4 regions of the Paenibacillus sp. EKM10P genome follow, and region 1 is predicted to be linked to each of the others. Evidence: riboswitches for the same ligand, from Rfam matches in the RefSeq annotation. Region 1 holds a riboswitch; each other region holds the start of a gene.
The links. A riboswitch is a leader RNA that binds a small molecule or an ion and turns the genes downstream of it on or off. The one in region 1 is predicted to bind cobalamin.
Positions count from the first base shown of each region.

Region 2: another riboswitch for cobalamin. It lies ahead of metE (5-methyltetrahydropteroyltriglutamate--homocysteine S-methyltransferase); the one in region 1 lies ahead of HFE01_RS11585 (ABC transporter substrate-binding protein).
Region 3: another riboswitch for cobalamin. It lies ahead of HFE01_RS02280 (ABC transporter substrate-binding protein); the one in region 1 lies ahead of HFE01_RS11585 (ABC transporter substrate-binding protein).
Region 4: another riboswitch for cobalamin. It lies ahead of cobJ (precorrin-3B C(17)-methyltransferase); the one in region 1 lies ahead of HFE01_RS11585 (ABC transporter substrate-binding protein).

Region 1 covers NZ_JAALET010000003.1:482,010-490,153, forward strand. The annotation lists gene nikA (nickel ABC transporter substrate-binding protein) at 1-561, opposite strand, end outside; gene HFE01_RS11565 (ABC transporter ATP-binding protein) at 704-1,480, opposite strand; gene HFE01_RS11570 (ATP-binding cassette domain-containing protein) at 1,477-2,400, opposite strand; gene nikC (nickel transporter permease) at 2,400-3,215, opposite strand; gene nikB (nickel ABC transporter permease) at 3,230-4,159, opposite strand; gene HFE01_RS11585 (ABC transporter substrate-binding protein) at 4,175-5,758, opposite strand; cobalamin riboswitch at 5,975-6,179, opposite strand; gene HFE01_RS27600 (hypothetical protein) at 6,562-6,693, opposite strand; gene HFE01_RS11590 (nucleobase:cation symporter-2 family protein) at 6,946-8,144, opposite strand, start outside.
Region 2 covers NZ_JAALET010000003.1:287,689-295,832, forward strand. The annotation lists gene HFE01_RS10690 (anaerobic ribonucleoside triphosphate reductase) at 1-225, shown strand, start outside; gene nrdG (anaerobic ribonucleoside-triphosphate reductase activating protein) at 222-719, shown strand; cobalamin riboswitch at 909-1,104, shown strand; gene metE (5-methyltetrahydropteroyltriglutamate--homocysteine S-methyltransferase) at 1,264-3,582, shown strand; gene HFE01_RS10705 (DUF6985 domain-containing protein) at 3,670-4,203, opposite strand; gene HFE01_RS10710 (PadR family transcriptional regulator) at 4,584-4,913, shown strand; gene HFE01_RS10715 (DUF1700 domain-containing protein) at 4,906-5,457, shown strand; gene HFE01_RS10720 (DUF4097 family beta strand repeat-containing protein) at 5,462-6,313, shown strand; gene HFE01_RS10725 (3-ketoacyl-ACP reductase) at 6,431-7,150, shown strand; gene HFE01_RS10730 (AbrB/MazE/SpoVT family DNA-binding domain-containing protein) at 7,336-7,773, shown strand; gene HFE01_RS10735 (hypothetical protein) at 7,842-8,144, opposite strand, start outside.
Region 3 covers NZ_JAALET010000001.1:507,253-515,396, forward strand. The annotation lists gene HFE01_RS02255 (Cof-type HAD-IIB family hydrolase) at 1-531, opposite strand, end outside; gene lplA (lipoate--protein ligase) at 694-1,695, opposite strand; gene cobD (threonine-phosphate decarboxylase CobD) at 1,857-2,957, shown strand; gene cbiB (adenosylcobinamide-phosphate synthase CbiB) at 2,947-3,918, shown strand; gene HFE01_RS02275 (histidine phosphatase family protein) at 3,933-4,685, shown strand; cobalamin riboswitch at 4,781-4,996, shown strand; gene HFE01_RS02280 (ABC transporter substrate-binding protein) at 5,206-6,213, shown strand; gene HFE01_RS02285 (FecCD family ABC transporter permease) at 6,210-7,256, shown strand; gene HFE01_RS02290 (ABC transporter ATP-binding protein) at 7,253-8,089, shown strand; gene cobT (nicotinate-nucleotide--dimethylbenzimidazole phosphoribosyltransferase) at 8,130-8,144, shown strand, end outside.
Region 4 covers NZ_JAALET010000003.1:253,061-261,204, reverse strand. The annotation lists gene HFE01_RS10575 (uroporphyrinogen-III synthase) at 1-590, shown strand, start outside; gene HFE01_RS10570 (LOG family protein) at 790-1,344, shown strand; cobalamin riboswitch at 1,402-1,587, shown strand; gene cobJ (precorrin-3B C(17)-methyltransferase) at 1,897-3,693, shown strand; gene HFE01_RS10560 (sirohydrochlorin chelatase) at 3,788-4,867, shown strand; gene cobK (precorrin-6A reductase) at 4,864-5,643, shown strand; gene HFE01_RS10550 (precorrin-8X methylmutase) at 5,809-6,453, shown strand; gene HFE01_RS10545 (cobalt-precorrin-5B (C(1))-methyltransferase) at 6,528-7,673, shown strand; gene cbiE (precorrin-6y C5,15-methyltransferase (decarboxylating) subunit CbiE) at 7,666-8,144, shown strand, end outside.

The DNA of each region.
Region 1 (8,144 bases):
GAACCCGGCTTCACCTAAAAAACGGAACGGGCGAACGACAGACAGATCCTGAATAACTGGGTAGTATGGCTCTTTGAGCGTCATTAGGAACGTACTGTCATCTACAGCTTCAGTTTTATCGAGAACGCCTACTATACCAAGCCAGCTATGCGTTTTCTCATTTTTCATAATAGCGTCAAAGTTCTTTTTCACAATCGCGGCATTAAATAGCGTTCCATCGGAAAATTTCACACCTTTACGCAGCTTAAACGTATATGTCTTGCCGTCCTTGGATATGGTCCAAGATTCAGCCAAAGCAGGCTCTAGCTTGCCTCCTTGCTTGTAGCTGACTAACGGCTCATAAATCATGGATTGTGCAAATAGCTGGGAAGGGTTGTATACGTGAGGATTCATTGTACCAATGTCCCGTGGCCACGATAGCGTGATCGACTTTTCATTGGCAGCTCCGTTAGTAGAGGTGGATGCAGGTGTGTTCTCCTGCTTCGCGCAGCCCAGAATAACGGATAATAAGAGGAGCGTCACCAACATAAAGGTGGCAGTCTTGCGGTGTCGAACGGACATCAATGTATTTCCCCTTTTCTATATATGTGATAATGATTATCATAATCATATTTAGAATAGGTACCACATTATATTTTGTCAACAATATTCGACAAGCAAAGCTCTTATTTATTTTGAATTTGTATAATATTAAATTTATGGATTAATCCGCCAACGTTTGAAATAGAGTACGCGTGTATTCATGCTTCACTAGCTCTTCATCCCAATCCTCGAATATTTCCACGATCTCTCCCTGAACCATGACGGCAACACGATCACAGAACGTACGGGTGGATTGAAGATCATGGGTGATGAAAAGATAGGACAACTGACGTTCGAGCTGCATTCTTTTGAGCATGTTCAGCACGGAGGACTGGGTTGTCGTATCCAGATTGGCGACGGATTCATCGAACAGGATGATTTCTGGTTCAACGGCCAACGCCCGAGCAATGCACACCCGCTGTTTTTGTCCACCGCTTAGCTGCGCAGGGTATTTTTTCAGACTGTCAGCCTCCAACCCTACCGATTCCAGTAAGGAAAGGCAGATATCCAGTGCCCTTACTTTTCGCTCAGGAAAATAGTTCCGGATCGGCTCCATCAGAATATCTCGAATGGTCATACGGGGATGCAGTGAGGAGGCCGAGTCCTGCGTGACTAACTGAATTCGTTTGTACAGATGAATATCTTTCATCCTTCCGGTATGTATGGGCTGCTGATTCAGCCAGATTTCCCCCGAGGTCAACGACTCTAGCCCCAGGATACACTGTGCCAGCGTGCTTTTGCCACTTCCGCTTTCTCCAACCAGTCCAAGGCATTCTCCCTGTCGTAATTCCAAGCTCACTTTCTTTATAGCCTGCTCACTGTGTTTCGTATTGAACCAGCCTTTTCTCCGTCTGCGGACAGGATAAGCTTTGGTGACGTTCTTCAATTCCAATATCACGGTTGCATCCTCCCTTCCGGGGTCATCTCCAATACTCGATCTGCTACGCGACTCATACCCTGACGATCATGTGAAATTAACAAAATAGTGAGCTCGAAATCCTCTCTCAACTGTAAAAGCAATGACAGAACCTTGTCGCGGTTGATCACATCCAGCGCTGTAGTGGGCTCGTCGGCAATAAAGAGGCGCGGGCCGGAGCTTAACATTGCAGCCAGCAGCACCCTTTGGCACATACCTCCGCTTAGTTCAAAAGGATATGATGACAGAATATACTCAGGATCGGCAAAACCGACCTTGCGGAGCAGAGAACACAAATAAGCTTCCTGCCCTGGAGTAGTGCGGCCTCCAGCCAGCTCCGTGGCACGGTTCAGCATCTGTCGCATCCGTGACATTACGCCCTGTCGTCGATGGGTCTGCTGTGATGCAGTGTGGGACGGGGCAAGATCAGCCTGGCCCTGCTCCTTCTGGGCGTGCATTTGGCGCCGCCTGTGCAGTCTAAGCGTATCCGTCAGCTGGGCGCGGACGGTACGGATCGGGTTCAGCCCGCTCAGCGATTGTTGAATGAGCAGGGCAATATCCTCACGGCGCAGTCTTTGCCAGCGCTGTTCATGGAACGGGATAATGTCTTCCCCGTTATAGTAGATGCACCCTTGCGTAACACCAACATCTGGGTCCAGCATACCCGCGATTGCGTGTGCGGTCAGGCTCTTGCCACATCCACTTGGTCCAGTCAGAGCCACAATTTCCCCTGGGTAGACGGAAAAGTTCACATCTCGCAGTAGCGGATTGCTCCCGTTCCCGCTTCCGCTTGCTCCTGCACCTGTACGACTAATCTCCAAATGTTCCACGTGTAACAACGGTTTTTGTACGTAAGCTCGCTCTATCGTATCCTTCCACCCTATGACTGGTCGTTTTCCCACTATTTCGCCGCCCCCTTTTCTGAAAAATGATCACCCAGAAGCTGGCAGGCAAGCACAAACAGCATAATCGCCAAACCCGGAAAGATCATAACATGCGGAGCCACCTGAAAATACGAGGTTGCATCATGCAGCATCACGCCCCACTCTGGCTTGGGCGGCTGTACACCCAGTCCAAGAAAGGAGAGTCCAGCGATCATTAACACCACGTGTCCGATATCCCATACCGCATATACCAATAATTGCGGCCATACTTGTGGCAATACATAACGCCTTAGTATGCGCATGTGTGAATTGCCGGACAAACGGGCATACCGTACATAGTCCTCCTGGCAGGCTTTTTGAACCAAACTGCGGATATAGCGGACATAGCCCGCCCACCGTACCGCAATAATCGCTAAGGTCATGTTGACGAAACCCGGCCCCAAAATACCCACAATCGCCACCGTTAAAATAATATCGGGAAAAGCCAGTACGCCGTCGATTCCCCGCATAATCAGCTGATCCACACGTCCTCGCACATAACCAATGAGCAAGCCTGTGGGCAGACTAATACACAGCGTAGCTACCGTAATCGCACAAGCGATTAATACGCTTGTCCGAATTCCATAAATGAGCCGTGACAGCACATCCCGACCCAGATGATCCGTACCGAAAGGATATTTACGGCTGGGTGGTGCCAAACGGTTCAGAAGGTCCACATGCAGAGGATCATGCGGAGCGGCCCAGGGAGCCAGCAACCCAAGCAGCACGATCAGGCCAAATAGTGCGCCCCCTGCCAGCAAGCTTCCTCTAAAGGAAAGCCGTATCTTTTTCATTTTCAGCTTCCCCCTTAACGCAAACGCAGCCTTGGATCTATCACCGTCTGGACCACATCCACCAAACACTGAACACCTACAATTAAAAACGCGGCAAACATAACATATCCCTGAATCACCGGGTAATCCCGCTGCGTAATTGCATCTATAAAATACTTTCCTAACCCTGGCCATGAAAAAATGGTTTCTACGATGACGTTACCTGCCAGCATAAATGATAGATTCGTACCTAATAGCGTGATCATAGGCAGAACGGCATGTTTAAATATCTCAAAAAAGAGAATATGCATACGTGAAAAACCGCGAGCTCTCGCTGCCTTCACAAAATTCCGGTCACTCAGCTCCAGCATCTGAGCACGCAATACACGGGCTTGCACCGTTCCCAATCCTGCACCAAGCGTCAGCGCTGGGAGTACTAAATGTGTCCAGTCCTCCCTTCCCATGGATGGGAGCCAGCCCAAGCGAACGGAAAATAGATAGATCAGCAGAAACCCAAGCCAAAAAGAAGGAATTGACGATCCCAGCAAAGCGAACAGCCTGCCCAGACGATCTAGTGGACCGCTGACTTTTAGCGAGGCAGCCAGTCCCATCCCAAGCGTAAGCACCGTCATGACGGCAAAGCCCGCCAAAGCTAGCTCCACCGTAGCGGGCAGTCTGCTCCATAGTTCGTTTAGCACTGACTCCTTGGACACATACGAGGTTCCCCAATGTCCTGTGAACACATCCCTCAGCCAGTTCACATATTGAATATGAAGCGGCTCATTCAAGCCCAGTTCGTTTCGCAGCGCGGTTAGCGCCTCCCCAGAAGCAGGAACATTATGCGCGGTGAGCAAAATGAGAGCAGGGTCACCAGGAGCCAGCCTCATCAGTACAAAAGTCAGCGTAGATACAACGAATACAATGATGGGCAGCTGCGCCACACGTTCCAATATAAAACGAATCATAGGATACGTTGCTCGTTATTCCGCAATATCAGATTGCGCTGTAATGTAGTAATACTCGATCGGATGAGGTGTAAAGCCCTTTACTCCTTTTTTCGCACCAAACACATTGTCAGGGTGCACAATGAACGACTGCGGTAAATCTGTATTGATGATATCCAGCGCTTGCAGTGTTACCGCATTACGCTGTGCGGTATCCTTCGCCAACTTCAGGCTGTGAAGAATATTCTCCAGCGGTTTGGAAGCATAACGGCTTACATTGGCTTCACTTGTAGAGGAGTAGAACATGTCCATAAAATACTGCGGCTCCCCTGTATGGGCCGTGAGCATGCTGTACATAGCAAAATCCCAATCGTTTTTGGTCAACGCCTCATCGATATTTTCCACCTTGCGAATCTTGACCTGGATTCCCTCATTTAGCAATTGGCTCTGAATCACCTCAGCCATGACGGACAGCTCCGGACGCTGTGGGAAGGTCAGCAGCGTAACCTCGAATGGCTTGCCCTGCTTGGTCCACGTACCTTGGGCATCCTTCTGCCAGCCATCCTTCGTCAACAACTGCTCCGCCGTTCCGTCCAATGCTTTACGCTCAGTCTTACCGAAGGGAAGAATGCCCGGAAACGGGCTGCTTGCTTCCGTACCAAATCCCCTCATGACGGCGCTCACAATGGATGCGCGCGGAATCAGACTGTCCACCACCTTACGGTTGGTTGCATCCTTGAACACAGGTGATTCCATGTTGTACACAATCATATGGGTGCGCAAGGATGGAGCCGACAGCACTTGTAGCTTGTCGTTCTTTTTTAATACCTCTGCGTTATCTACCGGAATATCCGTGGCTACATCCACCTCACCAGATTGCAACGCCATCAGGCGCGAATTACCGTCCGTAATGAATTTCATCGTCGCTTCGGCCAAGCGCGCCTTTTCGCCCCAGTATCCGTCATAACGCTCGACGACCAAGGATTGATCCTTGTTGAAGGCTTTGATTTTAAAAGCACCTGTCATTGCAGGGTAGCTCTGCTCATCTTTCATGGATGCCACATCCATCACGATCGTTGACGGATCAGCCAGATTGGATGCCAGCGCTGCATTCGGCTGGTTTGTCGTAATTTTCAGCGTCAGCGGACCAGTTACATCAATGGACTTCACATCCAGTAAATCCTTCGCCAGATGGCTTTTTTCGATTGAGCGCAGCAAAGATGCTTTTACACTTACTGCATCCATGCTCTTTCCATTATGAAACGTGACCTTATCCTGCACGCTGAACGACCACACATTAGGACTATCATGTTTCCACTCCTTGGCTAGCCAAGCCACAGGCTCCAGCTTTTCATTCAAACGAATGAGTGTCTCACCGGCACCGGAACGCATCACATCCCAGCTATTGTCTCCATGCGGATCGACGCCGGATGGTTTCCACGTATACGCCATCACTAGCTTTTTATCTGCTTGAGTCTGTTGTGCAGACGTGTTCTCACCCTTGCCCGAGCTATCCTCCGTCTTTGTGGCTGCGCCACATCCCGAAAGAGTCATAACTGCCATCAGCAGCAGCAATCCTGTACATATGAACCATGAACGCCTATTACGATTGCCTATCATCCCACATTTCCCCCTCTATCTTGTAAAATCGTATAAACCTAACGCAAAACGCGAAAAAGCATTCCCAACCACTTGATCAGCAGTCAGAAATGCTTTCATTATAAAATGTCAAAACTCACCTCAAAGCCAGCTCCAAAAACATAGAAGGGATCAGATCGGTTTCAGACATTCCGTATGCAGCACGCCTAACCACCTCCCCAGCATCCCGTGGGTCTGACAGTGATGTCAAAACAGGCAGGTCTCCTGACTCCAAGCGTATCTTTCAGGCCTTCCCGGTTCCTCACAGTTCCAGTGGCTTGTTCTGAAAGCTCCAGCATTACCCTGCTGATGCCTGTATACAGTGGCGGGTCCGTGTCGGAATCTACCGAACTTCCCTTTTAAGTGAACACGCTCAACAACTATCTACATCGTCTCTACGAAACTTCGTATATAGAGTTGTCCGGCTCACACCTGTTTTCTTTCTTTATTCCTTTTTATTACGATTTAGGATTATCTTATTTTGTTGCTACTGGCTTGTCAACAAATGTTGCGTAATAATTTAAATTTGAATAATATAGTGTGAATCAAGACCAAGGCTATTCATTGCTTGCGCGCAATTGAAGGTATGTCTTAACGTTGCGTGCACGCAATTCACGTGTTAAAATTAGGTATAGAGATAACCACCGTATCCGTATACTAAAAAGAGCCTTCGCCGCTCCAACGGCAAAGACTCTTAGGACTTGAAAGGCTGTGGATCACCACCACGGCGCGCTGCATAACTGAATGTTAATGCGAACGAAACCCACCGTTAGGGGCCAACCTAATTACGCGGTGGGTTTTCGCTTGTTCCGAAATTTCCGACGCAGCCAGCGATAAAGTTTACGAATACTAAACACCAGGCTTAGTAACGTAACCATCCAACGCAGCACATCATAGCACGACACAAGGTTGACCATCGGCTTCACCCCCTTTCGGGAAGCTGCGCCGTGATCCGAAAACATCCACCACTATCCAAAGTCCTTAAGGTAGATTATACCATGCCTCTTCCTACCACTCGAAAATCCAAACCCCGATCTTCATACAGAAAGAGGGTATTATCAATAATTTCATGCTGCTTAATAAATAACTAGTTCTGGATAACCCCATGCGAAACAGCCGGAAAAGAGGCAACGCCCTCTCTCCGGCTGTTTTTGTTTATTTCCTATTCATCAAACCTTCTGTGGAACTTCTGAGACATTAACGCCTTTGACCGATTCACCCTGTTTTCTTGCCAAAACAATGTTCAAGACAATTGCCGTAATCGAGCCAGATACGATGCCGTTTTGCAGCAGCATTTTGGCAAAGCTCGGCAGTTGGTCGAACATTTGCGGCAGAACAGCTGAGCCTAGGCCCACGGCAATACTACATGCTGCAATCAGCAGATTGCTTTCTTTCCGCAGATCCACTTCTGACAAAATAGACATGCCTGATGCAGCAACCGAGCCAAACATGACGATCATCGCCCCGCCCAGCACAGCGTTAGGAATCACTGTCGTCAAGGCAGCCAGCTTAGGCAGCAAACCGAGGACGACCATGATGCCGCCCGCAGCAAAAATAACGTTACGGGATTTGACGCGAGTCAGCGAGATTAAACCCACATTTTGGGAGAAGGCCGTGTAAGGGAACGCATTAAAAATACCGCCCAACATAATTGCAAGTCCTTCCGAACGAAGTCCATTGACGATTTGCTTTTGCTCCACTTTCTGATCAATCGCTTTACCTACTGCTAGATAAACCCCTGTAGACTCGACCATGCTCACAATATTGACGATAATCATCGTACATACTGCCATAATGCTAAACTCCGGCTTACCAAAATAAAACGGCTGCGCAATACTCACCCACGAAGCATCCGCTACGGGAGCAAAATGCACCATTCCCATCGCATAGGCGACTACAGTACCTGCGAACAGACCAATAAGAACGGAAATCGAGCGTAAAAAGCCCTTGGCTACTCGATTGACAAGCAGAATAACCAGTAGTGTAACCAGCGCCAGCAGCAAATTACGCGGCTGTCCAAAATCCGCGCTGCCCTGACCACCCGCTACATTGTTCATCGCCACCGGAATAAGGGATAGACCGATAATCGTAACGACCGAGCCGGTAACCACTGTTGGGAAAAAGCGTAACAGTTTGCCATACAACGGTGCCGCAAGCACCACAAATATACCGGACAAAATGATGGCACCGTACGCTGTCGCCAGATTTGATGTCGAAGCAATTGCGATAATGGGTCCTACTGCCGTAAACGTACAGCCCAAAATGACAGGCAGTCTACTTCCGAAAAAACGTGTGCCCATAATCTGTAATAATGTAGCAATCCCGCAAGTGAATAGATCAGCAGCCACTAGATAAGCCATCTGGGCTG
Region 2 (8,144 bases), 190 kb from region 1:
CATCAGAACATTGGCTACTTCTCCATCAACCATCCGGTGGATCGTTGTACGGAATGCGGCTATGAAGGAATTATCGGGACAAGCTGTCCTCAATGCGGCACGGATGAGGAACACACGCACTTTCAGCGTTTACGTCGGGTAACCGGATATCTGACAGGTGATTATACCGTTCGTTTTAATGCTGCCAAGCAAGCCGAAGTTCGCGACCGGGTGAAGCATAAGTGAATTTGTGCGGCTATATTCCGGAATCTCTGAATGAAGGATACGGCCTGCGCACCGTCGTATTCATTAGCGGTTGTCGCCATGCCTGTCCCGGCTGCTTTAATCCAGCTTCGTGGAACTTTCGCGCAGGGGAGCCATTCACGCCCGAGCGTCAACAGGAGGTCATCCGTGATATCATGGATAATCCGCTGTTGGACGGATTGACTCTCTGCGGGGGAGATCCTTTTTTCTCAGCAGCAGAATGCTCGCAATTTGTACGTAACTTCCGCGCGGCTTGTCCCGACCGAACCGTCTGGGCCTACACAGGCTTTATCTACGAAGATCTGCTCATGGATCAGGAGCGACAGGAGCTGGCGCAATTGTGTGACGTGATTGTAGATGGCCGTTTTGTTGAACAGCAAAAAGATCTGACCCTCCCCTTTCGGGGCAGCCGTAATCAGCGCCTGGTAGATGTGAAAGCCAGTACTCAAGCAGGTTACACCGTTTCATTAGCTTAAAGGCGATGTTCTACTTAGCAAGATGCTATACCAAAGACAAGTCCCCCACGATAGGTCGGGCTTGTCTTTTTTGCATATAACTAACAGATTCCACTCCAGTTTCTATTACTGTTTCTATTGCACATCCTGTGAGTTTCACTTATGATGGTGAACAAGTATACGAGTGCATAATTATTCGTCATACCTTAATCGCATAGTTTGGAAATAGGTGTCTGTTCTATTCAGATCAGACTTAAAAGGGAAGCCGGTGCAAATCCGGGACGGTCCCGCCACTGTAAACGGGGAATGTTCAGCTGCTCATACACCCACTGGTCCACAGACCGGGAAGGGATGCTGAACGTCATGATCCGTAAGTCAGGAGACCTGCCTATTTTAACAACATCGCAGTACCTACGGAAGATAGGGAGGTGTTAAGAGCAGTCGCCGTATTTTTGAATTTTAATCGCGGAGGCATTCTTTCCCCTACTTATTTTTAGCCTTGGGGACAGAATGCCTTTTTTGGTACGTAAAAATAAACTGGCTACCACTTAGGAGGAAAACCTACATGTCCATTAACGAACGATCTACATTGTCCGGTTTGACTAGCAGTAATCTGGGATATCCGCGAATCGGCGGGAACCGGGAATGGAAGAAAGCACTGGAGCGCTTCTGGCAGGGTAGTATTAACGAAAGTGAACTGCATAGTGAGATGAAAAGATTGCGGCTGGAGCATCTGAGCAAGCAACGTGACAAAGGGATTGATCGCATTCCTGTCGGAGACTTTTCCTATTACGATCATGTGCTGGATACATCTGTGATGTTCGGTCTCGTACCCGAACGGTTCAACTATCGTCCTACAGGTCCGGTTCCTCTGTCTGTGTATTTCGGGATAGCACGTGGGCAGAAGGGAGCTACCGCCAGCGAAATGACCAAATGGATGAATACCAATTACCACTACATCGTTCCCGAATTGGAAAATGCGGCTCCAGTGCTCACTGAAAATAAGCCCTTACTCGCTTATCGTGAAGCAAAGCAAGAGCTAGGCATTGACGGTAAACCGGTTCTCATCGGCCCCTATTCATTTGTTGTTTTATCCAAAGGCTATGATCGTAAGGATCTCGCTTCTATTATACGAACCTTCCAGCCTTTATACGCCCGAGTCTTGTCAGAGCTAGCAGCAGAAGGCGTTCAATGGGTCCAAATCGATGAACCTGTCCTGACCACCTCATTCCCGGCAGAGGATCTGGAGATTATTCAGGAGGTCTATGAAGCTTTGACCCAAGCTGCTCCCTCCTTAAACATCATGCTGCAAACCTACTTTGGTAGCCTAGATCATTATGAGCGTCTGACTGAACTTCCGGTCCAGGGACTGGGTCTTGATTTTGTCTATGATGATGGCGAAAATGTCCAGCATATATCGCGACATGGCTTCCCCAAAGGGAAAACGCTGGGTGCTGGTGTCATTGATGGGCGCAATATATGGCGCAGCGACCTGAATGCCGTGGCTGCGCTGTTGGGCCAGTTAGCAGAACAAATCAATGCAGAACAGCTTATCGTGCAGCCATCGTGCAGTCTGCTGCATGTGCCGGTCAGTCTGGAAGCAGAGCACAAGCTGGACCGAGAGCTGGTGCATGCCCTAGCCTTTGCCGATGAAAAGCTGGATGAAATCGCAGTCTTGACGGCTGCACTTGGTAAGCATGATCCATCCGCACTTGCCAAGCTTGAGCAAAGTGCGGAAGCGGTAGCCCGCTTCAACAGCTCAGCGGCAAGGGTACAGACAGCTGCCGATTTGGCCGACCTGTTGGCAAAGGAGCCACTATCACGCAGCGTTCCTTTCGCCGAGCGCCGTATAATTCAGCAAAATAGGCTGAAGTTACCCCCACTGCCTACGACGACCATCGGCAGCTTCCCGCAAACTGCTGAGGTTCGCAAGGCCCGTCTGCACTATCGCAAAGGAGAATGGTCTGCCGAGCAATATCGGACATTCATCCAGCAGCAGATCAAGGAATGGATTGATATCCAAGAGGACATTGGCATAGATGTGCTTGTACATGGGGAATTTGAACGGACTGACATGGTTGAGTTTTTTGGCGAAAAACTAAAAGGCTTTGCTTTTACACAAAACGGATGGGTGCAATCTTACGGCTCCCGCTGTGTTAAACCGCCGATTATTTACGGAGATGTGTCGTTCGATCAACCAATGACTGTAGAAGAGACGGCATTTGCCCAATCGTTAACCTCCAAGCCAGTTAAAGGAATGCTTACAGGCCCTGTGACCATTTTGAACTGGTCCTTTGAACGTAATGATATTCCACGCAGGCAAGTTGCTTTGCAATTAGCTCTGGCATTACGGGCAGAGGTAGAGGCACTCGAACAAGCGGGTATTAGCATGATTCAGGTGGATGAACCCGCAATTCGCGAAGGGCTCCCGTTGAAAAAAGAACAACAGCAGGCCTATCTGGATTGGGCGGTTCAAGCCTTCCTTGTGACCACGGCCACTGTTGAACCTGCGACTCAAATCCATACACACATGTGCTATTCCGAATTCCAAGATATGATCCAGTCCATTTCAGACATGGATGCCGACGTGATTTCTATTGAAACCTCTCGTAGTCATGGTGAATTGATTGTTAGCTTTGAGGATCAGGTGTACGACAAAGGCATCGGTCTGGGCGTGTACGATATCCACAGCCCGCGCATTCCTGATGAATCAGAAATGCTAAGCATGATTCAGCGTGCCTTGCGCGTACTGCCAGCAGATTTGTTCTGGGTTAATCCAGACTGTGGGCTGAAAACCCGCACCAAGGAGGAATCTGTCGCCGCGTTGCGGCAAATGGTACAGGCGGCTCAAGCAGCCCGAGCCGTGCTGTCTGTATCCAACTAATATTTTTATCGTATCCAATCACGTTATTATATCCATCATATCCTATTCCCTTTTCGGTCTTTCTATTAGAGACCGGAAGGGAGTTCTTTATTCCAAGTCATATAATGTATATAAACCTTGAATGTGCTCGATTTTTAGCTGCTTCAGATGTATACCTAAGCCATGCTCTCGATCCCAGGAACAATTAAAATTCAAATATAGTTCATCCTTTTCCGATGAGTCGGAAATCAGTATAGATATAAGCTGCATTCGATCCAGCAATTGCTCTGGTCGCTCCACATAAGGCGCATATTCATTAGGGTCCTCTCCCCATGAGCTGTATGCCTTCCGATACTTTTCCACGATGTCTACATAATGATGGTATATGGACTCCAATACTTGAGGATGGATTGCTGACGAACATGCCATATACGTCTCCCATGTCTTTTTTTGCAGCTCTGTAGGTTCTTCTATAGTCTGTGCCTGTTCTTCAGAGTCGGCTCCCACGATAAATTCAGCTTCTACCTCCGATGGCTGCCCGCAAAAATCAAGATGTACCACACCACGTAGTACAACCTCCTCCGACACATCCCAAGTCTCATCATCCTGTTCCAATTCCCTATACCAGTGTTTCCAGTCCATCCTTTATCCACCTCTTCATCATAGGTAATCTTTAACTCTATTGAACACTTTACAATCTATCATTTTAATGAATGAAATTAAAGTAACATTCTATGGGTGTTTCCAGCCAGAAATCGAGGAATTTCCAAATGAAACTACTTTATTCTACAAGATTCGCTATTCATGTAAGCCTTCAAGAAAGAAAACCAGCCCATTTTGACCCGAAGATTTTATTATTAAAAATTTAGTACCTTGCATTAATCAGTACATGATGTTAAATTATACCTGACTACTGATTTATAATCAGTACCCGTGACAAATTATGCACAAACACACGTTTCTTCCCCTTATTCCGAACGACACCTATGAATTATGATTACATCAGGAAGGGAGCATCGCTCGTGAATGTGAACATCCAATTCAAAAAAGGGGTACTGGAACTATGCGTTCTAGTTCTAATTGGACGTAGAGACCGCTATGGCTACGAATTGGCTCAAGCCGTCTCCCGTCATATCGAAGTAGCAGAGGGAGCCCTATATCCACTGCTTCGCCGTCTGGTATCCGAGGGATACTGCACGACGTATTTACAGGAATCGACCGAGGGCCCGCCCCGTAAATATTACCGGCTGACCGATACCGGCAGCCATTATACAAGATTACTTACACGGGAATGGAATGATTTTGTCCATCATGTCGCAAGCCTACTGAAGGAAGGAGATCCTGATGAATAGAAAACAGTTTCTTACAGAGGTGGAGCAGCGCCTATCTCCTCTCCCTGCAGAGGTACGCCATGAGTTGCTTAGTGATTTGAGCCAGCATTTTGACTACGGCTTGGCCAATGGAAAAAGCGAAACTGAAATTGCCCATGAGTTGGGGAACCCAGAGGATATTGCCCGAGAAGCATTGGATGTTCCCAATGTAGGCTGGAACGCTTCCCCTCCACTTCGCCAAGGAAGCTTCGCACGCAATCTTTTTACTTTCTTAGGGCTGCTGTTTCTCAACTTGTTGATCTCCATCCCGATTCTAGCTACCCTATGGGCGGTATGGGCTTCATTAACCGCAGTGGCGGTCAGTTTCGTTGCAGCCCCTCTACTCGCCGTCACTGATTATGCGCTCAACAGCACCTTTTACCCGACCAAATTCTTCTTCTCCATCACGTTAACAGGTATGGGGCTATTGCTGCTGCCTGGGGTACGTTATCTCCTACTCCTTATGGTAAAGGGCACAGTGCGATACTGGAAATGGAATCAGACTACCCTGAGGGGAGCTTACTAACAACATGAATAAAATGTGGTTTATTGCAGCTGGATTGTGCATTGTCATCGGTGTAGCCGGAATGGTGGTCTACGGTGCTCCATGGAATCAACAAGTAATGAAAGAAACAACAGCTATAAATAAAAAATGGACATTCACACGTGGTCAGCTTCAAAACCTGAAAGTGGACAGTTCTGATGATGTTTCTATTTTGTTCACTCCTGGCTCTGGCGACCAAGGTACGATACGCATCAGCGGAGAAGTTCAGACAAAAGTAGCCGACCAGATTCATAATGCCCGAATTGAGAACGGTAAGCTTACCATTCAATCGAAGCCGGCCCCTTCCTTGTCATTCCTTTCGTTTACCCCTGATTTGGATCAAACGATTACTGTAGAGATGCCTGCTGGGGAAACACTAGCTGATCTGCAGGTAGATACACATTCAGGAAATGTAAAACTTCAAGATGCCTCCGTGGAGAATACTTCTATTACTGCTACCTCAGGCACTGCCGAGATTACAAACCTCCGAAGTACCCACCTGATCGCAAATCTAACATCCGGTAACTTTATAGCCAATCAGCTTACAGCAGATATGGAGCTAAAGCTTACTTCAGGAGATGTCACCATCCGCGATTATAGCGGTAACGGCCTTCTATCCCTAACCTCAGGGGAATCTAATATTACGCAACGCACCGTATCCAACTTGGAAGTGAATTCTGATTCCGGTGATGTAAATATTAAGCAGGCTCTCGATTTTAAAGGTGTCTATAATGTCCACTCTGACTCTGGAAGCATAAACACTCCCGAATCTGTTCCCGGCGCCGCGAGCGTGATCAAGGTCGAAACCACTTCAGGGGATATTGATATTTCCAAATAGGAGGCTACTACATAATGTCTCATCAGGCGAAGTTTGGTTCAAGGGGTTTAACCTAGTATAATGTAACCATGTGCTCAGATGCACAACCACGTTATATAGTGATAAGGAGGAGACTGGATGGAACTTAAAAACAAAACAGCCATTATTACAGGAGCCAGCAAAGGAATTGGTAAGGCAATTGCCGAGACCTTGGCCAAGGAAGGCGTTAATCTGGGGTTAATCTCACGCACATTGACCGACCTACAAAAGCTGCAGGATTCACTGGGGAGTACATACGGTGTGAAAGTGGTGAGTGCTGTTGCAGATATATCGGATCGTACACAGGCCGCTGCTGCTGTAGCTTCACTGGAGCATGAGCTGGGTGCCGTCGATATTTTGATCAACAATGCAGGCATCGCCACCTTCGGCACAGTCGCAGATATGGACCCCGAAGAGTGGGAACGTATTATTCGCGTAAACCTGATGGGAACCTATTATGTTACACACGCCGCTCTTCCAAGCATGCTGGCGCAACAGAGCGGAAATATTATTAACATTTCCTCCACAGCAGGGGAACGAGGTTTTGCAACAGGCTCGGCATATTGCGCATCCAAATTTGCTTTGATGGGCTTCACGGAAGCACTGATGCAGGAAGTTCGCAAATCCAATATTCGGGTAACCGCGCTGACTCCAAGCACGGTCAATACAGAATTGGCGGTAAATGCGGGATTGAATATTGGTGACGAGGACCGCATGCTTCAGCCGCAGGATTTGGCCGATCTGACATTAGCTGCATTGAAGCTGCCGCCACGGGTTCAATTAAAAGTAGCTGGCATTTGGACAACCAACCCACAGTAATTCGACATGACATCTTAGATTCATTGGCTGCACCAAGCTCCGGCAGACGTAATTGTTCGTCATGCCGGAGCTTTTTTTAGGATAGCTATACCAAAACAAACTGTAATATAAGCGCTTTGTACTTCCAGCATACATAACATACAATTCCAGCAACCATAAGCGCATTCCAAGAAAGGGGAAAAATGATGAAGAATACAGGAATGACACGACCACTAGACCATTTGGGACGCATTGTGCTACCCAAAGAACTGCGCACCTCTATGAATATTAATATTGGAGATGCTCTCGATTTTTTTATTACACCAGAGGGACTGATGATTCGCAAGTATACGGGGGTTTCTTGTTATTTTTGTGGTGCCGTTGATCATTTAAGCTATTTCAGAGATCATCTGATATGCAAGAGTTGTATTGAGAACCTGAAGAGCGATAATCCCTCCAGTCATTTGAGTGAAGCACGTCCTGTCCAGCCGAAGAAAAGAAGGAGCTACAGAAATCAGAATGAGCTTCTGAATAAACTAAAGCAGCTCATGGAGGAGTATCCTAATGTATCTCAAAAGGAATTAGCCGAAATGCTGGAATTATCTCAAGGACGCGTGTCACAGCTTAAAAAGCTACTCCTTTGAATCTTTCCGTCCACCTCGTTTGTTAAAATAATAAAAAAAGAGCCTGACGGCTCTGGGATCATTCATTATTACGCAATGTCAGACTGCTCCATAATCGGGACTCGATAGGCAAGCAGGGACTCGTCTATTACAGCAGAAATAAACGTTGCTTCTATTTCAGGCACCAGTCTAAGCGCATAGTTCCATGCGTTTTCCTCAATTTGCAGCGCAAGCCGTTGCCGGGTCCCGATCATGTCCTCTTGCTCCATCGCATCGGAGAGACCCTCTAATTCAGTATCGGCGGCGTGCCCGATCTCATGCGCAAGCACAACCGTAAAATACTCCTCAACTCGATCCGCGCTGCCGAACATCTGTAAACATTGTGTTTCAAT
Region 3 (8,144 bases), on a different contig from region 1:
GGATTTTGTAATATGCACTTCACTGCCAAGCAATTCGCGAAGTTCGGGAATTAATTCGTCCAACACTTCCGGCTCGTCGATAATCAGCAATTTAGGAGCTGGTTGCTCTATAACTTTACTGAACACAGGCTCTACAAAATATTCCGTGTTGTTCAGCTCGGTGTAATCTTTAATTTTTTGATTATCTTCACGAGTGTACAATTTGTCATCTATATACGTTTGCAAATGCAGATTGCGTTCCACGCAGAATTCATACAGACGACGTGCAGCTACGAGTGGAACATAACGCTCATACAGCACGTTTTCGTCCAGCAGGTTTTTAACCAAAGCTCCTTGGTACGTAATGATCGGTACGTTCAACCCCGTTTGGCGTGCAATTTTGTGCGCGGAGGCATAAGCTCGTCCAGTAGCGAGAGTAACCACCACACCTTTAGCTACAGCAGCTTCCAATGCCTGTTGTGTCGCTGGAGTAACTTCTTTCTGGTCATTAATGAGAGTATCATCAATATCAATGGCAATTAATTTATACATATCGGTATTCTCTCCTTTATCTCTATCATGGGGCAATATTAAAATTGTATCTTATAATATTCAAAATGACAATATCGCATTGAAAAAGGGACGACGCCCATAAGAGCCTGTCCCCTTATAACCACTGAAGTATTGGCTTGAAACCATGGAAAAAAGTAACGCTTAGTCTTCCAGAAATACAAGTCCAACAAAGTCGTCCAGTTCAATATTACCAAAGTAATGCTTCAAATCGAGAGAGGATAAGGCTTGACGGACCTCACCTTCATCATAACGCTTGCCACGCAGGATATTTTCAATATCAGCGACATCACCTACACCGAAGAAATCCCCGTAGATTTTAATATCACGGATGTAGCCTTCCTTCAGATCCATGCGGATATCTATAATACCGACCGGGAATTTACGTGTGTGCTTGATATTGCTCTCAGGGGATAGACCATAGTTCCAATCCCACGATTGATAGCGTTCTTTGGAAATTTCATGGATTTTAGCCCAATCCGCATCGGTGAGCTTATATTGAGGCACCTGATCCAATTCTGAACCAAAGATGGACCGCAGCAGTTCCTCGCGAAATTGTTCTATGGTCATCTCACGGTCCATCAGTTCGCTGATGTTAGCCACGCGGCTACGGACGGATTTTGTGCTTTTGGATTTGAATTTTTCGGGATTGGCGTGCAGCGATGCAGCCACATTGTCCAGATTCAGGTTGAACATCAATGTACCATGGCTGAACATACGTCCACGTGTGGCAAATTGAGCATTTCCTGAAATTTTACGTTCTCCGACTTGCAGATCGTTGCGTCCCGTCATTTCGGCTTCTACTCCCATTTGGTGGAGGGCGTCAATCACAGGTTGCGTAAATTTGAGGAAATTATGAAAGGACTCCCCGTTATCCTTGGTAATGAAGCTGAAATTTAAGTTACCGAGATCATGATATACAGCCCCGCCGCCGGACAGGCGACGAACGACTTGAATATTGTTGTCTCTCACAAACTCAGCATTGATTTCTTCAACGGTGTTTTGATGCTTGCCTATAATAATAGAAGGCTGATTAATGTAAAACAGCAGATAGCTGTCGTCCAGCGGTAAATGCTTGAGCGCGTATTCCTCAATAGCAAGATTAATGGCTGGATCGTGTATGCCCTGGTTGTCGATGAACAGCATGTCCATTCCTCCGTATATACAAACTGTGTATTTTATGTGTGCCTCCCCCTATTGTAACCCAAGTGAGCCATGTACAAAAGCTCATTTGCATTGACGGGACGCGAAAAGCAGCCTCATAATGGAGCTAAATGATTGAAAACGGGCGGAAAGGATATGAGGCAATGATAGAGGTTTACGGTCATGGCGGGGACAGGGAAACGGCTGCCGCGACATTTGGCGGAGCTGCGGCGGATTTTGTGGATTTTAGTGCGAATATTAATCCGCTCGGCCCGCCACCGGAGGTGCTTGAGGCACTGCGAAGCTCATTGGACACGGTGATTCGCTATCCAGACCCTGGACACCGCCACTTTAAAAATATGCTGGCACGGCGGCTGCACGTTCCACCGGAGTCGCTGAGCATCGGTAACGGCGCTGCTGAAAGCATGGCGCTGCTGCTATTGGGCCTGGCTCCCAAGCGTGTGGGCACAGTGGAGCCGTGTTTTTCGGAATATGCCGAGCTGGCTGGCAAATTTGGAGCCGAGATCCACCGGGTATACGGGAAGGCTTCGCTTCAATGGAAGGCAGACGTGGAGGACATCCTTCAGCTCATGAAGCAGGTAGATGTACTGTTCCTTGGGCAACCGAATAATCCGAACGGTGTGCAATATGGCGTGCAGGAGCTATACGAACTGGCAGAAGCGGCTGGCAGAACGGGTACCGTGCTGGTGGTGGATGAAGCCTTTATTGATTTTATCCCACTGGAACGACAAGTCTCATTATTGCCTGTGCTGGATCGCTATCCTCATGTGATTTTGATCCGATCGATGACCAAATTTTATGCCATTCCTGGCTTGCGATTGGGCTATGCGATTGCTCATCCGGACTATATCCGGCAAATGACGGCCAAACAGGTGACCTGGAGTGTTAATGGATTGGCGTTGCTGGCTGGAGAGGCGTGTCTGAGAAGTGGGCAAGCTTATGAGCGCCGCACACAGGAACTGATTGCGACGGAGCGCAGTCGCTTGCTGACTGCCTTAGCGGAATGGGGCTGCGGTGTCGTTCCCGGCGAAGCCAATTACGTGCTAGCAAGGGCGCCGGGAACGTGGAGTTCATCGGCTATTCAGCAGGCGCTTGGACAACGTGGGATTCTTATACGTAGCTGTGCCATGTATCCGGGGCTGTCGGCGAGCCATTTTCGAATTGCAGTCAAGGACGCCGAAGCCAATAATATGCTGCTGTCTGCACTCAGTGAAGTGTTGGAGGAGGAGCGGCGTGATCGTTAGCTTGGTTATCATGGCAGCCTATTTGCTGGACAGGCTAATCGGCGATCCGAGATGGTTGCCACATCCAGTCATCGGGATGGGACATGCCATTTCAGCATTGGAAAAAGCGATTCGTCGTAAGGTCCGCAGTGACCGGGGATTGAAACGTGCGGGTATACTGCTTCCACTCATTGTGGCAGGAGGCTCCTTTGGGCTTGCTTGGGGGCTATTGTGTGTGCTTGCCTGGATTCACCCATGGTTGTCTGTCGTCGTAGAAATTGTTCTGGTTGCAACCACAATTGCTTCCAAAGGACTAAAGGACGCAGGGATGGCCGTATACCGAGCGTTGCAGGCGAATGACCTGACTGTGGCACGTCGGGAGCTAGGCATGATTGTCGGGAGGGATACGCAGCAGCTTGACGAGCCTGAAATTGTACGCGGTACCGTCGAAACAGTCGCTGAAAATATCGTGGACGCCATTATTTCCCCGCTTTTTTATGCCCTGATCGGGGGAGCCCCCTTGGCACTGGCATATCGTGCCGTAAATACGCTCGACTCAATGGTTGGCTACAAAAATGAAAAGTACCTGCATTTAGGCTGGGCCTCGGCACGTCTGGACGATGTAGCTAACTACATTCCGGCTCGCCTGACAGCAGTTATGCTTGTGATAGCGGCGTGGTTGTATCGGCTGGATGCTGCAAGAAGCTGGCGCACAGTCAAGCGGGATGCCCGTCTGCACCCAAGCCCGAACAGCGGCTTCCCCGAATCAGCAGTGGCAGGTGCCTTGGGGATTCGTCTCGGTGGCTACAACGTGTATCACGGCGTACGCTCCTTTCGGGCATATATGGGCGAAGAGATACGACCACTGGAGTCGAAGGATATCCGGCATACCATCCGGCTGATGTTCGCCGTATCCACTATGTTTGTAGGGTTGTGTTTGTTGGGAGCTGCGGGGTGTTTTGCCTTGGGATGGATGCGGTGAGGAGTGACATTATTTTGAAACAAAATACAGAAGGGAAAAGAGTGCGAGAATGTGCACTAAGTCCGAACCCACAACAGGATAGTGAGCCGAATGATGCTAAAGAAGATCTGCAGTGGGACATGGAGCTCGTGCTAGTTCGTCATGGCACAACCTCATGGAATAAGGAACGTCGATATCTGGGACATGCCGATTTGAGTTTGCTGTCTGGAGCAGAGCAGGAATTAAAGCCTTTGCGGGAAAAATTGCAGGGCCAGTCCTTTGCTCAAATCTATTGCAGTGACTTGATGCGATGTCGCCAGACCTTGCAGATCATTTTGCCGGAGTCAGCATTGACGACTGAACGTTCCCTATCTGCTATGCCTCCCATGATGGAACCACGTCTGCGAGAACTTCACTTTGGCGAGTGGGATGGAAAAACGTATGACATGCTTAAGGATGTGGCGTTGTATCGCGCTTGGATTGATGAGCCGCAACGAATCACCCCGCCTGGAGGAGAGTCTTGGGTCCATTTTGTGAATCGTCTGCGTGAATTCCTTGACTCTCTGTTTGCGTGGCGCATTGCTTTGAAGGTTCAGCCAATAGAGTCGAATGCTGCACCGCCCTCTGTTTTGGTTGTCACGCATGGTGGAGTAATTCGCCAATTGGTTTGTATGCTGATACCAGGTCATGATTTTTGGAGTCTGAATCCAAAACCGGGAGAAGCGATTAGGCTTCAGTTAAGGCTGGCAGGACTGCACAATTGTATAGCAAAATTGCTTTTTCACTAGGGTAGTTGTGGCGAATCAAGCAGCTGTTTGGGTTGTAAGCTAACTCTTTTTAACCTATAATCATCAAGTAAAAGAACGGCTTGACTACACTACATCAAATATCCAGCAGACGAGGTCGGCGCCGTGTGAGGGAACTTGCTTTTCTTCATTGCGCTGTTAAAAGGGAAGTCGGTGTGAGTCCGACGCGGTCCCGCCACTGTAAATGGAAACATGCTCATTAGCCCTGTTACATGTGCCGCCAAGCATGTGAAAGAATATCAGGGCATGCCTCTTCCATAAGTCAGGATACCTGCCCGTCCGCCTGTCACCATAATCCTTCGAGGAAAGGATGACGTGTTCGCAGTGACTGTCCATGCGGAAAGAAGCTGCCCGCCTGCGCACGATCTGTGCTAACGTGACCCCTGTATCCTGATATGAGGATGCGGGGGTTTTTGATAGGAAAAGAAGGCTGGAATGAGGAAAATATCGGATGATGTTCAAGTAACGCTCTTAACGATTTTTGTATGAAGGGGTGCAAATCATGGCAGGCAAAAAAATAAAGGTATGGACAACAGGTCTATTGGCGCTGATATTGGCAGTTGTGCTGAGTGCATGTGGCGCGAATGGAAAAAATGTAGAAAATAAAGAGGGCCAAGCTTCTTCACAGCAGCCGGGACAGACCGTGACCGCACAAGAGCCTCCGGGCAAAACGGTTTACCCGCTAACGGTTAAGGATGCAACAGGACAGGAATTTACATTTAAAAAGGCACCGGACAAGATCGTTTCCGTCTCCCCGGCAGAAACCGAGGCGTTGTTCGCTATCGGATTGGATAAGGAAATTGTTGGTGTATCCGACTACTCTGATTACCCGGAGGCAGCTACGAAAAAGCCTAAAGTGGGCGGTATTATGAAACCGAACGAAGAGGCGATCATTGCTGCGAACCCTGATGTCGTTTTTGCAGGAATTTCACTTAGTGAACAGGCTACGACTAAGCTGCGTGACATGGGAATTATGATTTTTAAAACGGAACCGAAGACCGTTGAAGATGTCATAGCTAACATCGAATTGTATGGGAAAATCACCGATCATCAGAAAGAAGCGAGAGCGGTGACCGACAAGATGAGAGCAGATGTAGCGGAAGTGAAAGAAGGAGTTAAAAATATCGGCAAAGGGCAGAAGCTACGGGTATACGTCGAATTTTCACCAGGCTGGACAGTGGGTAAAGGCGAGTTTATGGACGAACTGATCACATTGGCGGGCGGCGAAAACGTGGGTGCCACGCAGAAGGGCTGGTACCAAATCAGTGAGGAAAATATTATAGCTGCCAACCCTGACGTGATTTTATACAGCAAAAGTGTGAAGGATGACAAAACAGGCCAGTCCCTCGGCGATATCATAAAAGCTCGTAGTGGATGGGATCAAATATCGGCTGTTCGTAACAATCGTGTATTTGCCGTGGATGATAATTTGATTAGCCGTCCAGGTCCACGCGTAACAGAAGGACTCAAGGAAGTAGCCAAGGGCGTGTACCCTGAAATTTTCAAATGAACCGTAGACTGATCGGTTTTGGGGGGACTGGTCTTGTCTTGCTGCTGCTGACGCTGCTGCTCTGTCTTGGCATCAGCTCGGTCAGTCTTCCGGTCAGCCAGATCACAGGTATTTTGATCAACCACCTACCGTGGTTAGGTGATACGTTTACACCGGATTGGAATACATCTGCAGAGCAGATTATTTTGAAGGTGAGACTGCCACGGGTGTTACTGGGAATGTTGGTTGGAGCAGCGCTGGCGCTGGCGGGAGCCGGATTTCAGGGTGTGCTGCGTAATCCTTTGGCTGATCCGTATACACTGGGAGTGTCTTCGGGAGCTTCGGTAGGAGCGGCAGTGCTGATTTATTGGGGGCTTCAATTTTCATTTGTGGGTATATGGACCCTTCCGCTAGTCGCATTTATAACCGGCATGCTGACGCTGTGGATGGTGTTGACGTTGGCGCGTGAAGGTGGGAAAATTCCGACCCAAAGCCTCATTTTATCAGGTGTGGTGATGCAATTTTTTGGGGGAGCCATTGTTTCTTTTCTGACAGCCATGTCGAAGGAAACAGTCAATGAAATATTGTACTGGACGTTGGGAAGTCTTAGTCTGCGAGGTTGGTCATATACGGGAATTCTTTTACCTTACGTGATCGTTGGGTTGGTGTTTCTATGGAACCGGGCACGGGTGCTGAATATTCTGGCTTTGGGTGAACGTCAAGCGGCTCATATGGGGGTTCATGTAGATGCGACGAAGCTATCTGTCCTGATCATATCTACCTTGCTGACAGCTGCCGCTGTCTCAGTATGCGGAGTCATTGGCTTTGTCGGACTCGTTGTACCACATATCATTCGTCTGGTGACAGGTCCTGATTACCGGATGATCGTTCCGTTGTCTGCACTGGGTGGAGCTATTTTTATGGCTTGGGCAGATACGGCAGCTCGTACGCTGTTAGCCCCGACGGAAATTCCTTTGGGCGTGATGACAGCCTTTGTGGGAGCACCGTTCTTCGCATATCTCCTGTACCGGAACAAGAAGCTGCGCAGGGGGGATCTGCTGTGACCGAACCAAGTGAATTACTAAAGGTGCGTGCTCGAGCATTAGAGGTAGCGGGCCTGAGCCGTGCTTATGGGGATTTCCATGTGCTAAAGAATGTTAGCTGGAACGTAGACGAAGGAGCTTGGTGGGGGATCATTGGTCCGAATGGGAGTGGTAAATCCACGTTGCTGCATCTGCTTTCTGGTGTAGACCAGCCGACCTCTGGAAGTGTTCATATCTATGGTAAAAAGATCGATAGCTACAGCAGAAAAGAGCTTTCCCGACTTGTAGCTGTACTCCAACAGGAGGGGATTCCTCCAGTAAGATACACGGTCAGGGAAGTTATAGAAATGGGACGGTTCCCTCATCAGGACTGGCTAGGCAGGGAAAAGGGAGTTGATGTGGAGGCGATTACGGATCGGGTCCTAGCGCGATTGAGTCTAACTTCACTAGCTGACAGAACATTGGATCGCTTGAGTGGGGGACAGCGACAGCGTGTAGCTTTGGCGAAAGTGATGGCGCAGGAGCCACAAATATTGCTGCTGGATGAACCCACGACCTATTTGGATTTGCGCTATCAGCTTGAATTTATGGAATTGCTGGCAGAATGGCGCCAAGAAACGGGCGTGACGATCATTGCTGTCCTGCATGATCTTAATTTGGCGGCACAATTTTGCGATAGTTTGCTTGTACTTAAGGATGGAATGGTTGAAGGATTGGGTAGTTCATCGGATTTGCTAACAGAGGACCGGATTCGGCGTGTATATGGTGTGGAGCCTGCGATGCTTCCGCATCCCGATAGCGGCGTACCGCAACTCTTGCTGCGCAGAAGCTCTGCGTCTACAGCAGACCAATAGGAGATTGGGAACATACTAAAAAGAGCAGGGAGTGGAAGGTATGAACGACAAGCTG
Region 4 (8,144 bases), 230 kb from region 1:
TGCTGCAATCCTCCAACATTGCAGCACGGGGCTACAAGACGGTCAATGGACTCAAAAAGCGTGGCTTTACGCCAGCAGTACGGGACGAGGACGGAAGTTTGATCGGATTGACACGGGCTTTTGCCCCATATGATCTGAAGGGGAAGGAAGTACTGTTGCAACTGCATGGAGACCCGGCCCCCCGGTTGGTAGAGTGGCTGGATGAGCAAGGCGTAGTGACCCGCCAAGTACTTCCTTATAAGCATATCCCACCTGAAGAAGCAAAATTGCAGGCGCTACTAGATGATGTTATAAACCGTACGATTGATGCCGTTACGTTCACGAGTGGTCCACAAATTCGATTTTTGGCCCAATATGCCAGAAAGCAAAATCGAATGGAGGATTTACTGGAAGCTTTTCGTGAAGATGTCATTGCTGTATCGGTAGGCAAGGTGACTGCACAATCCATTTTGGAAGAAGGGATTGAACGAGTCGTATTTCCAACTGAAGAGCGCATGGGTGCGATGATGGTAGAACTGGGCAAATATTTCGAACATAGCGATTCGGTGCATGGCTGTGGTCTGAAGAGCGTGAACGGTCATTTGAAATGAGCTAGAACTGATAAATGCAGTAAGCTAAAAATGAACTTATATTTACTAATACAGAGTAAAATAGAGATAAGGGCCTACGAGGTCTTTATCTTTTTTTGTTGGACATGCATCGCAAAGTTTTTTGTTATAGCGAAAATATTTATCTAATATAATGAATAAGTTTCGATGCATGATATTGAGGACAGGAGCTGAGACATTTATGAATTCTATTTGTGTATTTGCAGGGTCCAGACCTGGACATTCATCGGTATATGTTGAGGCGGCAGGCAAGCTGGGTGAAGCTATGGCTCGCCAGCATATCCGTTTAATTTATGGTGGCTCCAGCAGAGGGCTGATGGGTAAGGTGGCGGATGGACTGTTGGCGGGTGACGGTCAGGTCACCGGCATTATGCCCACCCTGTTATTCGATGCAGAGATCATTCATCGGGGAGTTACCGAGTTTATTGAGGTAGCAAGCATGCATGAACGTAAAGCGGCGATGAGCGAGATGGCCGATGCGTTTATAGCCCTTCCGGGAGGCTTGGGAACCTTTGAGGAGCTGTTCGAGGTATTGTGCTGGGCGCAAATCGGTATACATCGCAAGCCCATTGGGCTGCTGAATGTGAATGGATATTTTGACCCGTTGGTAGAAATGGTACGTCATAGCGTGCAGGAAGGGTTTACCGGAGCTGATCATCCAGCGCTACTGAGTATATCTGCGGACCCGGATGAACTGCTGCATATGTTGAAAAATAAAGCAGAGAACTTGAAATAAAGCTTTTTTCGTGCTTGCACAACTGATTGAGGCAAGGTTATGATAAGACCCATAATCAAATAGCGGACAGACAAGGTGCCTTTGCGGTTGAGCAAAGGGTAACAGGGAATCGGGTGCAAGTCCCGAGCGGTCCCGCCACTGTAAGGAAGAGGGTTCTTTTAAATGGTCACTCGTACAAAACGGGGAAGACGAGAGAATCCGTTGATGCCAAGCCAGGAGACCTACCTTGATCTGTATGCACCGTTAACCTTCGCGGAGAGGATGGGTGTACGAAATCAGGAAATCAGGCACACGTTGCTTTTTCCATGTTGGTTACAGGTTTGCGTGGATATGAACGTTCAGCAGCGTTTGAAGCGTAAACAAAACAGATGGAAAACAACGGCAGATAGGAGGAAGACAAGAACTGTCTTCTTACGCTGTTTCGTCTGGTAAGAGAGATACGTACATAGGAACCCCATCCGGGCAGGATGGGGGTTTTTTGAGTTAAAGGATGCCACAAATTATTGAAATAGATAGTATAGCTGCCCTGAAAAGGATGATAGGAGGAGCACGATGAGCCCATTAGGAAAATTGCTGGTGATTGGATTTGGACCAGGAGATATGGAACATATCACAAAACGGGCGTTGGATGCGCTGGCCGAAAGTGAGGTCATTATCGGCTACAATACCTACGTTGATTTGATCCGTCCGTTGTTGAACGGACAGGAGATTGTACGCACAGGGATGACAGAAGAAGTGAGCCGTGCGCAGGAGGCGGTTCGCCAAGCAGAGATGGGTAAGAAGGTAGCCGTCATTTCCAGTGGAGATGCTGGGGTCTATGGCATGGCAGGGCTGGTGTACGAAGTGCTGATGCAAAAAGGCTGGCGTCGCGAGGACGGGGTTGAGGTAGAAGTTGTGCCGGGGATCTCGGCTATTCAATCCTGTGCTTCGTTGTTGGGAGCGCCGGTTATGCATGATGCTTGCACAATCAGTCTGAGTGATCATCTGACCCCGTGGGAAACGATCGTGAAGCGTGTAGAAGCTGCGGCTTCGGCTGATTTTGTGATTGCCTTATACAACCCGCGCAGTGGTCGACGTACCCGCCAGATTGTGGAGACGCAGTCCATTTTGCTCCGTTACCGTGATCCGCAAACTCCAGTTGGACTGGTGAAGAGTGCTTATCGTGAACGTCAGCAGGTTATTGTAACGACGCTGGAAGATATGCTGAACCATGATATCGGGATGCTGACGACCGTAATCATCGGCAATTCCTCGACGACAGTGTATGACGGGTTAATCGTGACTCCGCGCGGCTATCAGCGTAAATACACGCTGGACGCGACCGAGCAAGTGCTCAAACCGCATCAGCGGCTTCGCACGGAAGCGGAGCCGTGGTCGCTGGGCGCGCAAGAGGATCGCGCACTGGATACACCGCAGGGAGGTGGAGCTCTGACTGCGTCTCCCGAGCCTTCCGCGAGCAGCGCTGCGGTTGCCACGCAAGCACGCCCGCAGGCGATGGCTACCGTGCAGGCTGCGCCCGCGAAGCCAACCGGAGCGGCTCCAGCATCGCTGGCAGCAGAGGCACTAAGCCGCCTAGCTGTCGGCGGCAAGCTGCCGGGCGAAGCCAATGCTCGCTGGAGCGGGCAAGCGCCTACCGCCCAGAGCGCCGTCGGAACGGCAACGGTGGCTACGACTGGGAAGGCGTCAGGCGGCTTTGGCAAGCCTGCACTGTTTGAGGTGGGGGTTTCCCCTGGCGTGGGAAACAAGAAGTTCACTGCTCGGCAGATGGCACTGCTTGCCGAGGTAGCGGGTGATGATGGCGAGCTGGAATACACGCCAGATCATCAGATCGTGCTGCGCGTGCCGTGCGCAGACCCCGAGGAACTGGTCGGACGGCTTCGGGATGAACGATTCATTGTCATGCCGATCGGCGATGTGTTTAAGGTGAAGGCCTGCGACTTCTGCAATATGGAGAAAGATGATGCGGTGCCTGTGGCTGAGCATCTACAGGTTGTACTTGGCGGATTACAGGCACCCAAGGAAACGAGTATTGCTTTGAATGGATGCGGCATGGCTTGCTATGGAGCGGTGCTGGAGGATATCGGCATCGTCTATCGCAAGGGAGGATACGATCTGTTTCTCGGCGGCAAAAAATTTGGCCGTAATGCTCATGCCGCTCAGCCCGTAGCGGAAGGGATTCCGGGTGATCAGATTACGGATATCGTGGAGAACATTATTGCTGAATATAAGGAAAAAGGGCATCCGAACGAGCGTTTTCATAAATTCTTTAAACGTGTAGGCATCGTTGCGGGTTTCCGACATGAAGATGCACCAGCAACAGTAGAAGTGAACGCGGTTTGTGGTGATTAAGTGGGTTGGTAGGCTTGATGAACAGGATACAAGCATATATATAAAATAGGGCGTCATGTAGGCTATCCCTATCAATGAGGAGGAAAACACAGCAGTGGATGCAATATTGTTGGTTGGACATGGAAGTCGGGACCCAGAGGGTAATCAGGAACTACTGGAATTTGCGCAAGCGGTGGCAGATCGGGCGCCAGGTACGTGTGTAGAAACCTGTTTTCTGGAGTTGGCACGCCCAAGTATTGCCGAAGGAGTACAGGCGTGTGTGGACAAAGGGGCGACGCGTGTCGTTTTTATTCCGATTATTTTGTTCGCAGCAGTGCATGCCAAAATTGATATTCCGAAGGCAATCGACCGGGCAAAGGCAAAATACCCGCAGGTGGAATTTGTATACGGACGTCCGATTGGCGTTCACGAAAAAATCGTTAGCATACTGCTTAACCGCTTGAAAGAGGCCCGCCCTGTTGCAGTTCCAGCAGGGATGAATAGCGCTGTAGAGGCATCTGCCCAGGTATCTGACGAAGAAACAGCGGTACTTGTATTAGGACGCGGAAGTAGCGATCCTGATGCGAACAGTGACTTTTTCAAAATCACTCGTATGCTGTGGGAGAAGCTTTCTTATACGTGGGTAGAAAGCAGCTTTATCGGTGTGACGCAGCCTTCTTTTCCCGATGGCCTAGAGCGTTGTGTACGATTGGGGGCCAAAAAGATTATCGTGCTTCCGTATTTTCTATTCACGGGTGTGCTGATTAAGCGCATTGGAGAAATGACTCAGGAATTCGCCGAGGCTCACCCTGCATTACAAGTGGAAATGGGCGGATATTTTGGCTTCCATCCTCAATTAGTTGAGCTGGTGCTGGAGCGAGCTAACGAAGGCTTGTTCGGCAAGGTTACGGCTAATTGCGATAACTGCCAGTTCCGTCTGGAAGCGCAGGAGCATCACCATCATCACCACGACCATGATCACGACCATGACCATGACCACGATCACCATCACGACCATGATCATGACCATCATCACCATCATGCACATGAGCATGATCACCATCACGAGCACCATACACACAGCCACGCTCACGATCATGCGCATGTCCATGCTCACAGCCATAATGACCATGATCACGATCATTCACATGCGCCGTCTGTAGTGAACGTAACCGGGCAGGTGAATGGCTCATGATTTTTATGCTATGCGGAACGAGCGATGCAAGGGAATTGGCGCTGCAAATCCGTGACACCGGCTTTAACGTATTAACTTCGGTCGTAACCGAAAGCGCGGCGGCCAGCTTGTCCGAAGCAGGGCTGGACGTACGTACAGGCCGAATGACAGCCAATGAAATGGGTGCAATGATTCGGGAGAAGGGGATACAGGCCGTTGTTGATGCCAGTCATCCTTTTGCAGAAGAAGCACATGCGAATGCGATGACAGCTGCTCGCGAGTCTGGAGTTCCTTATATTCGCTACGAGCGGACGGGACTGGTGTATGACAATCATCCATTGCTCCATATTGTGTCTTCTTATGAAGAGGCCGCATTAATTGCTAAGCAACTCAAAGGCTCTGTCATGCTTACGACGGGCAGTAAGACGCTCGGCACATTCACCAAGCATCTACTCGGAGACCCGGAGATTCGTCTGGTTGCACGTATGTTGCCGCGCCTCGACAATATGGAGAAATGCGGCGAACTGGGGATGGAGCAAAAAAATATTATTGCCATGCAGGGGCCCTTTTCCCGTGAGATGAACGAAGCATTGTACAAGCACTTTGGTACAACCGTGATGGTCACCAAGGAAAGCGGACGCACGGGAGCAGTGGATGAGAAGGTTCAATCTGCTCTGGATCTGGGTATTCACGTCATTTTGATTTCCAGACCGGAAGTAGAGTTTGGTACGGTATTTGATCATTTCGACGGAGTAATTGATACATTGCGCACAGCAACAGGGAAGATTTCCATTTGAGTTGGTTCAAGTCCCTACGGGTTCAGTTAATCCATAACGACTGCTGGCATGTATCTAAAATATAGTCATCTTAAAATGCGTGTTTTAATAGAAATATCTGTTGTTTTAATACACGAGCAGTTATTTTTCCTAAACTAATTTTCCATAAGGGAGTGGGTCGATACCATGGACTTTAAAACAGACTTTAAACCGCTAACGGTACAGCCGCAGGAGATTGAGGGTAAAAGCTTCGCAATGATCACAGAAGAATTGGGAGAGCATCCATTTACAGCTGAACAATATCCTGTCGTACAGCGTGTCATTCATGCATCTGCTGATTTTGAGTTGGGCCGCAGCATGGTATTTCATCCAAAAGCCATTGAAGCCGGAATTGCAGCTATTCGCGCAGGACAGCCGGTGGTGGCAGATGTGCAGATGATTCAGGCGGGGTTGAGCAAGGATCGCATCCGTCAATTTGGCGGGGATGTTCATGTGTACATATCTGACCCGGACGTGATGGAAGAAGCCAAAAGGCTGAACACGACACGTGCCATTATTTCGATGCGCAAAGCGATTCAGGCGGGCGAAGGTGGAATCTATGCGATTGGTAATGCGCCGACAGCGTTGCTGGAGTTGATTCGTCTGGTGAAAGAAGGAGCGGCTAAGCCTGGACTAGTGATTGGTATGCCCGTAGGTTTTGTATCGGCGGCAGAATCCAAGGACGAGCTACGCAAGCTGGATATTCCGTTCATTACGAATATTGGACGCAAGGGCGGCAGCACGATTGTCGTAGCAGCATTGAATGCAATCTCCTTAATGGCTGCCCGCTAGATGCGGTTGTCCGTTTGCTGTATCATGAAATGAATTAGAGCATGATCAGCAGAAGAGGTTAAGGAGGAATTGGCATGGAAAAGGAAGCGGCGTCCGCCGACAGGCCCAAACGGATGAAAAGTGGTGAAGCTCCCGCGCCGGACAAGCCGATGCGGTCAGGCTTTACGACGGGGGCCTGTGCGGCTGCAGTAGCCAAGGGAGCGGTACAACTGCTCATTACGGGCATAGCGCCGAAGGAAGCGGTGATATCGCTGCCCGCGGGCTTCGATCATGCATTTGAACTGATCGAGCCTGTGTTGGATGCGGACGAAGCTTCCTGCACGACGATCAAGGACGGTGGCGATGACCCGGATGCCACGCATCAGGCAAGAATTAGCGCCTCTGTTAGCTGGCGCGAGGAGCCGGGCGTTGAGCTGGACGGCGGCATCGGCGTCGGGCGGGTAACGAAGCCCGGTCTGCCTGTGCCTGTCGGGCAAGCCGCGATCAATCCGGTGCCGCGCCGGATGATTACGGAGGCCGTATCTGGTGTGCTTGAGGAGCACGGATCGGCCAAGGGTGTCCGTGTCGTTATCAGTGTGCCGGACGGCGAGGAAATCGCCAAGAAAACGCTGAACGGGCGACTTGGCATTCTTGGCGGTATTTCCATACTGGGCACACGCGGTGTAGTCGTTCCGTTCTCCACGTCTGCTTATAAAGCCAGCGTGGTGCAGGCTATATCGGTTGCACAAGCGATGAACTGCGAGGAAATTGTCCTGACCACAGGCGGCAGCAGTGAAAAATATGCAATGCAAATGTACGATCAGCTGACGGAAGAAGCCTTTATTCAGATGGGCGACTTTGTCGGCTTTGCAGTCAAGCATGGCAAACGATTGGGAATGAAGAAGATTATTCTCGTCGGTATGCCCGGCAAGCTGTCGAAGGTTGCTCAGGGTGTCATGATGGTTCACTCCAAGAGCGCTCCGGTGGATTTTGGATTTTTGGCCCAGGTTGCGCGTGAGGCAGGTGTGGATGAGTCGCTTGCAACGGCAGTAGCTGAGGCGAATACAGCTACGCAGGTGGCGGATATGATGACCGAAGCGAATGCGCTGAGCTTTTTTGAAAAGTTATGTACCTATGGGTGTCAGCATTGTCTGGAGCATGCAGGTGGTGGAATCACCGTGGAAATGGTACTGATAACGCTGAAAGGGAACGTGCTGGGGAGGGCGAGAGTCGGTGAGTAGAGTAATTCGTGTCATTGGTATCGGTGAAAATGGAGCGGCAGGTCTGTCGCAGGAGACGCTGGAACAAATTGAGCGTGCCGACCTGTTGGTGGGTGGTGAGCGCCAGCTAGCCTTTTTTGAGGCAGCCGCAGGAGAAAAACGAACATTAAAGAGCGGCTTATCCGCCGTGGTGGAAGAATTGGGACGGTTGCGTGAGCACAAGGATATTGTCGTGCTTGCGTCAGGCGATCCGCTTTTTTTTGGAATTGCAGGCTATTTGTCTGCCAAGCTGGGGGCTGAACACTTGGATATTTTACCCCATCTCAGTTCGGTTCAACTGGCGTTTGCACGTCTCGGTGAAAGCTGGCAGGATGCGGTGCTGGAAAGTGTACATGGTCGTCCGATGACCGGACTGGCGCAGCGGATCGATGGACAGAACAAGATCGCGCTGCTGACGGATGACCGCAATCATCCCGCCACGCTTGCCGCTTA